3 regions of the Kosakonia sp. SMBL-WEM22 genome follow, and region 3 is predicted to be linked to each of the others. Evidence: predicted binding sites of a transcription regulator. Region 3 holds the regulator's gene; each other region holds the start of a gene.
What was found. Region 3 encodes PurR, which represses purine synthesis genes. Its sites were predicted from a motif close to CANGCAAACGTTTGCNTG; they were not measured.
Positions count from the first base shown of each region.

Region 1 (3,210 bases), 390 kb from region 3:
GTGACTTTTATTCCGGGTCACGGGCCACTCTCGACATTGGGGAATGAGCGGTTGCACAATCCGTTCCTGCAGGATGAACAACCGGTGTGGTAAACAAAAAAGGGTCGCGCAAGCGACCCTTTTTACTTTCCTGTGCCTGCTTACAGGACGGCGACAATCGCCTCGCACAGCGGGGCCATATTGTCCGGGGTCATACCAGCCACGTTGATGCGCCCGGAAGCGACGGCGTAGATGCCGAACTCTTCACGCAGGCGCAGCACCTGCTCTTTGGTCAGGCCGCTAAATGAGAACATACCATTCTGTCGGGTGATAAAGCTGAAGTCGCGGTTCGCACCTTTCTCCTGCAGTGTATTCACAAACAGCAGACGCATACGCTGGATGCGCTGGCGCATGTCCGTCAGCTCCTGCTCCCAGATGGCGCGCAGTGCGGTGTTGCTGAGGATGGTGGCAACTACCGACGCGCCGTGGGCTGGCGGGTTGGAGTAGTTCGCACGGATCACGGATTTCATCTGGCTGAATGCGCGATCGGCGGCATCTGCATCGGCGCAAACCAGCGTACAGGCACCTACACGCTCGTTGTAGAGGCCGAAGTTTTTCGAGTAGGAGCTGGCGACCAGTAGCTCCTTATGCAGCGCAGCGAAGGCACGCAGCCCCTCAGCATCCTCTTCAAGACCGCGAGCAAAGCCCTGATAGGCAAAATCGAACAGCGGCAACCAACCCTTTTCTACAGAAAGCTTCGCCAGCGTCTCCCACTGCTCCAGCGTTGGATCGATACCGGTCGGATTGTGACAGCAGCCGTGGAACAACACGACGTCACCCGCCTGTGCCTGCTCGAGGCTGGCCAGCAGGCCATCAAAATCGAGGGTATGGTTCTGTGCATCGTAGTAAGCGTATTCGCACACTTCCAGGCCGGCAGAGTTAAACACGCCTTTGTGGTTCGGCCAGCTCGGGTTACTGACCCAGACGCGTTTTACGCTGGTGTTTTTGGCGAGGAAATCTGCGGCAACGCGCAGACCGCCGGTGCCGCCTGGGGTTTGTGCCGTCCGTGCGCGTTTGTCATTGATAATGGCGCTGCCTTTGCCGAAGAGTAACTCCTGGGTGCAGCGGCCAAATTCTGGAATGCCGTCGATGCCGAGGTAATTTTTTGTAGCTTCGTTTTCCAGCAGATAGAGCTCTGCTTTCTTCACGCTGGTCAGCACCGGCGTCTTACCGGTTTCATCTTTATAGACACCGATGCCTAAGTTAATTTTGTGCGGGCGTTCATCGGCGCGAAACAGATCGGCCAGGCCCAGAATTGGGTCGGCAGGGGCAGCGGTAATATTCTCAAACATGACGAGGTTCCATTTTGATGACAGAAGGGAATTCCGTTATCAGGTTAACGGCTGGCAGGGGAATTGCCAACCGTTTGCAATAAAAAGCGCGACGCTTTTCAAAAGTCGTCGCGCTTTTTGCCGCAGGCATAAAAAAACAGGGCCGAAGCCCTGTTTTAAATGCCTATAACAGTCGAGGGTGACTGATTAGAACTGGTAAACGATACCAACAGCTACGGTGTCGTCAGAACCTACGCCCAGTTTGTTGTCTTTATCAATCTGGTTGATAGCGTAGTCAACATAGGTGGACATGTTTTTGTTGAAGTAGTATGTCGCGCCAACTTCGATGTAGTTGATGTAATCTTCGCTACCTACGCCTGCAACGTCTTTCGCTTTAGATTTGTAGTAAGCGATGGACGGGCGCAGACCGAAATCGAACTGGTACTGTGCAACAACGGAGAAGTCCTGAGTTTTGTTCAGCAGACCGGTAACTTCATCAGTAGCGCCCGGGAGAGTAGTAGTCAGGCGCTGTGCGTTGCGGGTTTCGCCATAGAGTGCAGCCAGGTAGATATTGTTCGCGTCGTATTTAAGACCAGTCGCCCACTGCTCAGCTTTCTTACCTGATGTACCGTAGGTGGTAGAAGTTTGCTGAGCATTAGTGCGGTCTGCTGCGCCATACGCACCGACAATGCCGAAGCCGTCGAAGTCGTAGCTCAGAGAGGTTGCCCAGCCGTCGCCATTAGCATATCCGATATCAGAACGTTCGTTTTTGCCCAGGTACTGTACGCCAAAGTTCAGACCATCAACCAGGCCGAAGAAGTTGCTGTTACGGTAAGTCGCCAGACCGCCAGTACGACCAGAGAAGAAGTTATCGCTGTTGCCAGTGTCGCCACCGAATTCTGGCAGCATATCGGTTACGCCGATTGCATCGTATACCAGACCGTAGTTACGACCGTAGTCGAAAGAACCTGCATCACCAAATTTCAGGCCAGCGAAGGCCAGACGGGTTTTGTTACCCCTCTGAGCATCGGTGCCGCTTTCAGAGTTGTTACCCTGGAAGTTATATTCCCACTGACCGTAACCAGTCAGCTGGTCGTTAATTTTAGTTTCGCCTTTGAAGCCCAGACGAGCGTAAGTTTTGTCGCCGTTGCCACCGTAACCATTAGCGCCATTATCTTTGGTGAAGTAGTGCAGACCGACCGCTTTACCGTAGATATCAACTTTGTTGCCATCTTTGTTATAGATCTCAGCAGCGTTAGCTGCGCCCGCTACGAGCAGGGCAGGGATAACCACTGCCAGGATATTGCGCTTCATCATTATTTATTACCCTCATTGGTTTTTTTGGACACCTGCCACTGCCGCCGTGTAAATCCGTCAAAAAAAATTTACGGAACTACAGATGAGAGTTTGGTGTCTTTCTGTGTCTGAGAGGCATCTTTCCAAACAAGTAAACGTTTCGCTAGCCTGAAAGTGCTACAAATGTCTTAAAGAAGTAACAAGAAGAAATAATGTGTAATATTTTGTGTATTTGACGGAACTTTGTGAACCATCTCTAACTTCCGCACCTGCCGCTGAAAAAATAAGCGCCTTCATTCCTATTTATATGAATTACTTATGTTTAATTGAGATAAAGGCCTGGCTTATGCACAAAAGGAGCAGTTAAAGCTTTTTCTTATATTTGCTTTTAGACGTCCAGATAGCTGTGCTTATTTTAACCAAATGTGCTAATCATCCGAATGAAACACTTTGAAATATTCACGTGAGTGATTTTTGTTGCGAAGCAATTCAAGCGTAAAAAAAAGCAAAGAAATGTAGAAAGGGCGTTTTTACAGGCGAGAAAAAATGTGAGCTTGTTAACAAAAGTTGACAGCAGAGAATAAAAAGGCCAGCAAATGTGCTG
Region 1 is NZ_CP051488.1:1,820,102-1,823,311, forward strand. It holds gene HF650_RS08610 (MBL fold metallo-hydrolase) at 1-93, shown strand, start outside; gene HF650_RS08615 (amino acid aminotransferase) at 141-1,331, opposite strand; gene ompF (porin OmpF) at 1,518-2,627, opposite strand.
Region 1: a site for PurR is predicted at 1,395-1,412, ahead of HF650_RS08615 (amino acid aminotransferase). Genes of this name have one in related genera too.

Region 2 (3,210 bases), 1.5 Mb from region 3:
TTCAGCGCCGGACGGCCAAATTCGTTGTTAAATGCCGCGCCGCCCAGCGGGCCGTCGGTCATGATATCAAGCGCGGTAACGATGCGCTCCGGCTTGCCGAAATCCTCTTCCCACGGCTGCTCGAAGCCGGGAATACGCAGGTTGGAAACGCAGAAGCCCACCAGGCCTGCTTTCGGCTTCGCGCCGCGCCCGGTCGCGCCCTCATCACGGATCTCGCCGCCGGAGCCGGTTGCCGCGCCCGGCCAGGGTGAAATGGCGGTCGGGTGGTTGTGCGTCTCCACCTTCATCAAAATATGGGTCGGCTCCTGGTGGAAATCGTAGCGACCTTCAGCGCGATCGGCATAGAAACGACCGACAGCGGATCCTTCCATCACCGCCGCGTTATCTTTGTAGGCAGAGAGCACAAACTCCGGCGTCTTCTCGAAGGTGTTTTTAATCATTTTGAACAGCGACTTCGGCTGCGGCTGCCCATCAATCACCCAATCAGCGTTGAAGATTTTGTGACGGCAGTGCTCCGAGTTCGCCTGGGCGAACATATAGAGTTCGATATCGTTCGGGTTGCGCCCCAGGCGCGTAAAGGCGTCGTGCAGGTAATCGATCTCATCTTCCGCCAGCGCCAGGCCGAGACGCAGGTTGGCGTCGATCAGCGCCTGGCGGCCTTCACCCAGCAGATCTACGCTCTGTACCGGCGCAGGCTGATGGTGCTCAAACAGACGCGCGGCGTCCGCTTCAGCGTTAAATACGCTCTCCATCATGCGGTCATGCAGCTGCGCCGCCACCTCTTGCCACTGGGCGTCGGTCAGGCTGGTGGCTTCAACGTAGTAGGCCACGCCGCGCTCAAGGCGGTTGATCTTTTCCAGACCGCAGTTGTGGGCGATGTCGGTAGCTTTGGATGACCAGGGAGAGATGGTGCCGGGACGAGGAGTGACGAGCAGTAATTTTCCGGTTGGGGTGTGGCTGCTAAGGCTTGGGCCATATTTCAGCAGACGCTGGAGCCTGGCGTACTCTTCTTCGGTGAGCGCCGCGTTAAGATCGGCAAAGTGAGTATATTCGGCATAAATATTGCTCACCGGCAGGTTGGTGGCCTGAAACCTCGCCAGCAGTTTGTTAATACGGAATGCGGACAGGGCAGGCGAACCACGCAGAATTTCCATCATAAGTCTCTCGTCTTCGATTACGAAGCGTCGGGGACGCTTAAAGTGTGCACCAGGGGAAAACGGGCGCCATTATAAAGAATCCTGGCGCGCGACGAAACCGTTTGCGTGGAAATAAACAGTGCCGACGATTTTTAGCAATAGCTGTGGCCGAATGCTGTAATTTGTTGCCAACTGCCGTTTTGTTACGCAGAATGCCGCTAAATCGACAGCAACCCCCTTGCTGTGATTGCGAAAACCTTTTGAGGCAAAGTACGGCGCAGAGAATTAACTCCTTGAAAAGATTTCAGATTAATTATCTGCTCATCGGCATTGTCACTCTGCTGTTGGCAGCGGCGCTGTGGCCATCAGTCCCCTGGTTTGGCAAAGCCGATAACCGCATCGCGGCTATCCAGGCACGCGGGGAGCTGCGCGTCAGTACCATTTCGACGCCGCTTACCTACACCTCTATCAACGGCAAAAATTACGGCCTCGATTACGAACTGGCGCAACAGTTTGCCGACTATCTCGGCGTGAAGCTTAAAATCACCGTGCGCCAGAACATCAGCCAGCTGTTTGACGATCTCGATCATGACAATGCCGATATGCTCGCCGCCGGGCTGGTCTATAACAATGAGCGGGTGAAGAGCTACCAGACCGGGCCGGTCTACTACTCGGTTTCTCAACAGCTGGTCTATCGCGTTGGCAGCTATCGTCCGCGCACGCTCGCGCAAGTGAATGAGAGTCAGTTAACCATTGCGCCGGGGCATGTCGCGCTGGACGATTTGCGTGAGTTAAAAGAGAAAAAGTACCCCACTCTAAGCTGGAAGGTGGATGAGAAACTCGGTACCACCCTTCTGCTTCAGCAAGTGGTCGACGGCAAGCTGAGTTATACCGTCGCCGATTCGGTGGCGATCAGCCTCTTCCAGCGCGTTCACCCGGAGCTGGCGGTGGCGCTTGATATCTCCGATGAGCAGCCCGTCACCTGGTTCAGCAAGCGCGACGACGACAATACCCTCTCTGCGGCGATGCTCGATTTCTTCAATACCATTAATGGCGAAGGGATCCTTGCAAGGCTCGAAGAGAAGTATCTTGGGCATGGCGATGGCTTTGATTATGTTGATACCCGTGCCTTTTTACGCGCCGTTGATAGTGTGCTGCCGGAGTTGCAGCCGCTGTTTGAAAAGTATGCCCAGCAGATAGACTGGAAGCTGTTAGCGGCAATTTCATACCAGGAGTCGCACTGGGACGCCCAGGCCACCTCACCGACCGGCGTGCGCGGGTTAATGATGTTGACCCGCAATACGGCGCAGAGCCTGGGGCTGAGTGACAGAACCGATGCCGAGCAGAGCATCAGCGGCGGCGCGCGCTACCTGCAGGATATGATGAGCAAAGTGCCGGATAGCGTGCCGCAGGATGAGAAGATCTGGTATGCGTTGGCGGCTTACAACATGGGTTATGCGCATATGCTTGATGCTCGCGCGCTGACGGTGAAGACTAAAGGCAATCCGGACAGCTGGGCAGATGTGAAACAGCGCTTACCGCTGTTAAGCCAGAAGGCCTACTACAGTAAATTACGCTACGGCTATGCCCGCGGGTATCAGGCGTATGCCTACGTCGAGAATATTCGTAAATATGAGATTAGCCTGGTGGGTTATCTGCTCGAAAAAGAGAAGGAGCTTGCCAGGACGCTCAAGCTGGCGCAGAGCTACCCAGCGGTGTCGAGCGAGGAGCTCGATCAGCCGACCTATGGCGTGCTGCCCTTCAGCGCATTGACCGTCGATGAGGCATTTGGTCACCATTCGGTTTTACCGCAGGATACGCTGCAGCTGAAAGTGAACCGCTGAAGGCGTTGCTACAAATCCAGGCGCACTACCCCACAGGCCTGATAAGGCGGAGCCGCCATCAGGCATTGTTCGCCGGATGGCGCTGCGCTTATCCGGCCTACAAAGGCAAGCGCACTACCCCGTAAGCCTGATAAGGCGGAGCCACTATCAGGCATTGTCTGCCGGATGGCGCTGCGCTTATCCGGCCTACAAAGGCAAGCGCACTACCCCGTAGGCCTGATAAGGCGTAG
Region 2 is NZ_CP051488.1:3,700,093-3,703,302, forward strand. It holds gene purL (phosphoribosylformylglycinamidine synthase) at 1-1,157, opposite strand, end outside; gene mltF (membrane-bound lytic murein transglycosylase MltF) at 1,430-2,980, shown strand.
Region 2: a site for PurR is predicted at 1,248-1,265, ahead of purL (phosphoribosylformylglycinamidine synthase). Genes of this name have one in related genera too.

Region 3 (3,210 bases):
CGGCGACCACCGAGCCAAGCCCGAAGAACGCGCCGTGATTAAGGCTGGTGATAATACGGGCGATCATCAGGGTGGCGTAATCCGGCGCAATGGCGGAGAGCACATTGCCGACGGTGAAAATCGCCATTAAGAAAATCAGCGCATTGCGACGGCCACGATGAGAAAGTAACAGCGTCATCAGCGGCGCGCCCACCATAACGCCGATGGCGTAGGCGCTGATCAGCATCCCCGCCGCTGGAATGGAAACCCCAACGCCCTGCGCAATCACCGGCAGTAATCCCATCGGGGAGAATTCGGTGGTCCCAATCCCAAACGCGCCAATCGCCAGCGCAAGCAGGGGGAAATTTATTTTCATCTTTTGACTCCGAAATGAACATGCGACCCTCAGCCAGGCCGCGAAAAGGCAAAAGTATGACAGCTGTCACAAAAAACAGAAGTGAGCGGGAGGAGAAAAGTTAATTGCGCAACGAGGAACAATGGTGGCGCAAGAATCGAGGGAGAGGGCTCTCCCTCGCATCAGATCAATGCAGTGCAGCGGTCAGCGCGCCGAAAACAATCAGGCTCAGAACGATGACGGTGGTGAAGAGTGAATACTTAAGATCGGTGCTCATCAATTTTTCTCCATTTAATTTCCCCACAAAAAGTGAGCCTGCGCATTTTTGCACAAATTTTCTGAAAAATCTTGCGCGATTTGGCAGCATAAACGTTTTAATACTTCCCCTTTTGCTCAAGATCAGCCAAAATTCGACGCTAAATTTATTAGCGTACCGGCCATTGACTCCCCTCCTGACGTCCAGTGTCGTTTTCCCGGCGTACCGCACTCACTTTGATGAGTTCAGGGTGATTAAAGGCAAACGTTTACCTTGCGAATTATCAGGAGCTTACGATATGGTCTGGAGTAATATCTGATGGCAACGATTAAAGATGTCGCGAAACGAGCAAACGTTTCCACTACAACCGTATCACATGTAATTAACAAAACCCGTTTCGTCGCCGAAGAGACGCGCAACGCCGTCTGGGCGGCAATCAAAGAGCTGCACTATTCGCCAAGCGCCGTCGCCCGCAGCCTAAAAGTGAATCACACCAAATCGATTGGTCTGCTGGCGACCAGCAGTGAAGCGGCCTACTTCGCCGAAATCATCGAAGCGGTTGAGAAGAAGTGTTTCCAGAAGGGCTACACCCTGATCCTCGGCAACGCGTGGAACAGCCAGGAGAAGCAGCGCGCTTACCTGTCGATGATGGCGCAAAAACGTGTCGATGGCCTGCTGGTGATGTGCTCGGAGTACCCGGAAACCGTACTCACCATGCTGGAGGAGTATCGTCATATTCCCATGGTGGTGATGGACTGGGGAGAATCGAAAGCAGACTTCACTGATTCGGTGATTGATAACGCTTTTGAAGGCGGCTATATGGCCGGCCGTTACCTGATTGAGCGCGGGCATCGCGACATCGGCGTGATCCCGGGCCCGCTGGAGCGCAACACTGGCGCAGGTCGTCTGGCCGGTTTTATGAAGGCGATGACCGAGGCGATGATCAACGTGCCCGAGCACTGGATTGTGCAGGGGGACTTTGAGCCGGAATCCGGCTACCGCGCCATGCAGCAGATCCTCGGCCAGTCCTCGCGCCCGACCGCGGTCTTCTGCGGCGGCGACATTATGGCGATGGGCGCGCTCTGCGCCGCCGATGAGATGGGGCTGCGCGTGCCGCAGGATATCTCCGTCATCGGTTATGACAACGTGCGCAACTCACGCTTCTTCACCCCGGCGCTGACGACGATTCATCAGCCGAAAGACTCGCTGGGTGAAACGGCCTTCACCATGCTGCTCGATCGCATTGTGAACAAGCGCGAACAGTCGCAGTCGATTGAAGTGCATCCGCGCCTGGTGGAGCGCCGCTCGGTGGCCGATGGCCCCTTCCGCGACTACCGCCGTTAATCCCTTCCCGCGGGAGCCTTACTCCGGCTCCCGCAGCCACTCTCTATTCAACGTTTCACTGTCGCCCAGATAATCCAGTAGCCAGTTCAGCGCAGGCGACGCCTCGCTTTGTTGCCATGTCAGGCAGCAGGCGGCATCCGGAAACGGGTTTTCCAGCTCAAGCGCCACCCAGTCGCCGCTATCAAGCCGTGGCCGGGCAAAATGGGCTGGCACCATCCCTACACAAAGCCCCGCCGACAGGCACGCTTCCGACGAGGCCCAGTCTGGCACCATCACCCGTTTCTGGTTATCCAGCAGCCAGGTAATACGCTTTGGCAGCGAGCGGGAGGTATCCTCCTGGATCAGCGATGGCCAGTTGCGCAACGTCTCATCGCTTAACGGACCGTTGAGCTGCGCCAGCGGATGCTGACGTGAGACGACACACTTCCAGCTCAGGGTGCCCATATCACGAAAGGCATAGCGGCCACCGACCGGGATCGCCTGCGTGGCCCCAATCGCCAGTTCAACGCGGCCATCGGCGAGCGCATCCCAGACGCCGTTAAACACCTCCTGGTAGACCACCAGCTCGACATCACTGAAGTGGCGATAAAAATCGACAATCATCTGCCGGGTGCGGGCGGGTTTCACAATGTTATCGACAGCAATCGGCAACTGCCCGCGCCAGCCATTGGCGATCTGCTGACACTGCTGGCGGGTGATCACCATTTTTTTGATAACAGATCGCCCCTCCTTTAAAAACCAGACCCCGGCGGGGGTTAATTCTACGTCGCGGTGACGGCGCACAAACAGCGGCACCGCCAGCCACTCCTCCAGCTGACGCACGGTGTAGCTCACCGCTGAGGGCACGCGGTGCAGCTCCTGCGCTGCGCCGCTAAAGCTGCCATTACGCGCTACGGCATCCACCACTTCAAGAGAGTATTCTGACCACATATTTTGCCTGCAAAATTTTTGAAACCAACATGCAAATATTAGCGTTTCACAACCAGGAAAGCACTCCTTACACTTCCCCACCCTGATTACCTGCAATTAAAGAGAAAAGAGAATGCAACCTGGCAAAGGATTTTTAGTCTGGCTCGGGGGGTTAAGCGTGCTGGGCTTTTTAGCCACCGACATGTATCTGCCCGCTTTCAGCGCGATTCAGCAAGATTTAAACACCTCTCCCGCCGTGATCAGCGCCTCGCTGAGCCTCTTCCTGGCCGGATTCGCGGTGGCGCAGCTGCTGTGGGGGCCGCTGTCGGATCGCTATGGTCGCAAGCCAATTCTGCTGACTGGGCTC
Region 3 is NZ_CP051488.1:2,210,044-2,213,253, reverse strand. It holds gene HF650_RS10490 (MFS transporter) at 1-355, opposite strand, end outside; gene HF650_RS10485 (YnhF family membrane protein) at 522-611, opposite strand; gene purR (HTH-type transcriptional repressor PurR) at 909-1,934, shown strand; gene punR (DNA-binding transcriptional activator PunR) at 1,953-2,864, opposite strand; gene punC (purine nucleoside transporter PunC) at 2,977-3,210, shown strand, end outside.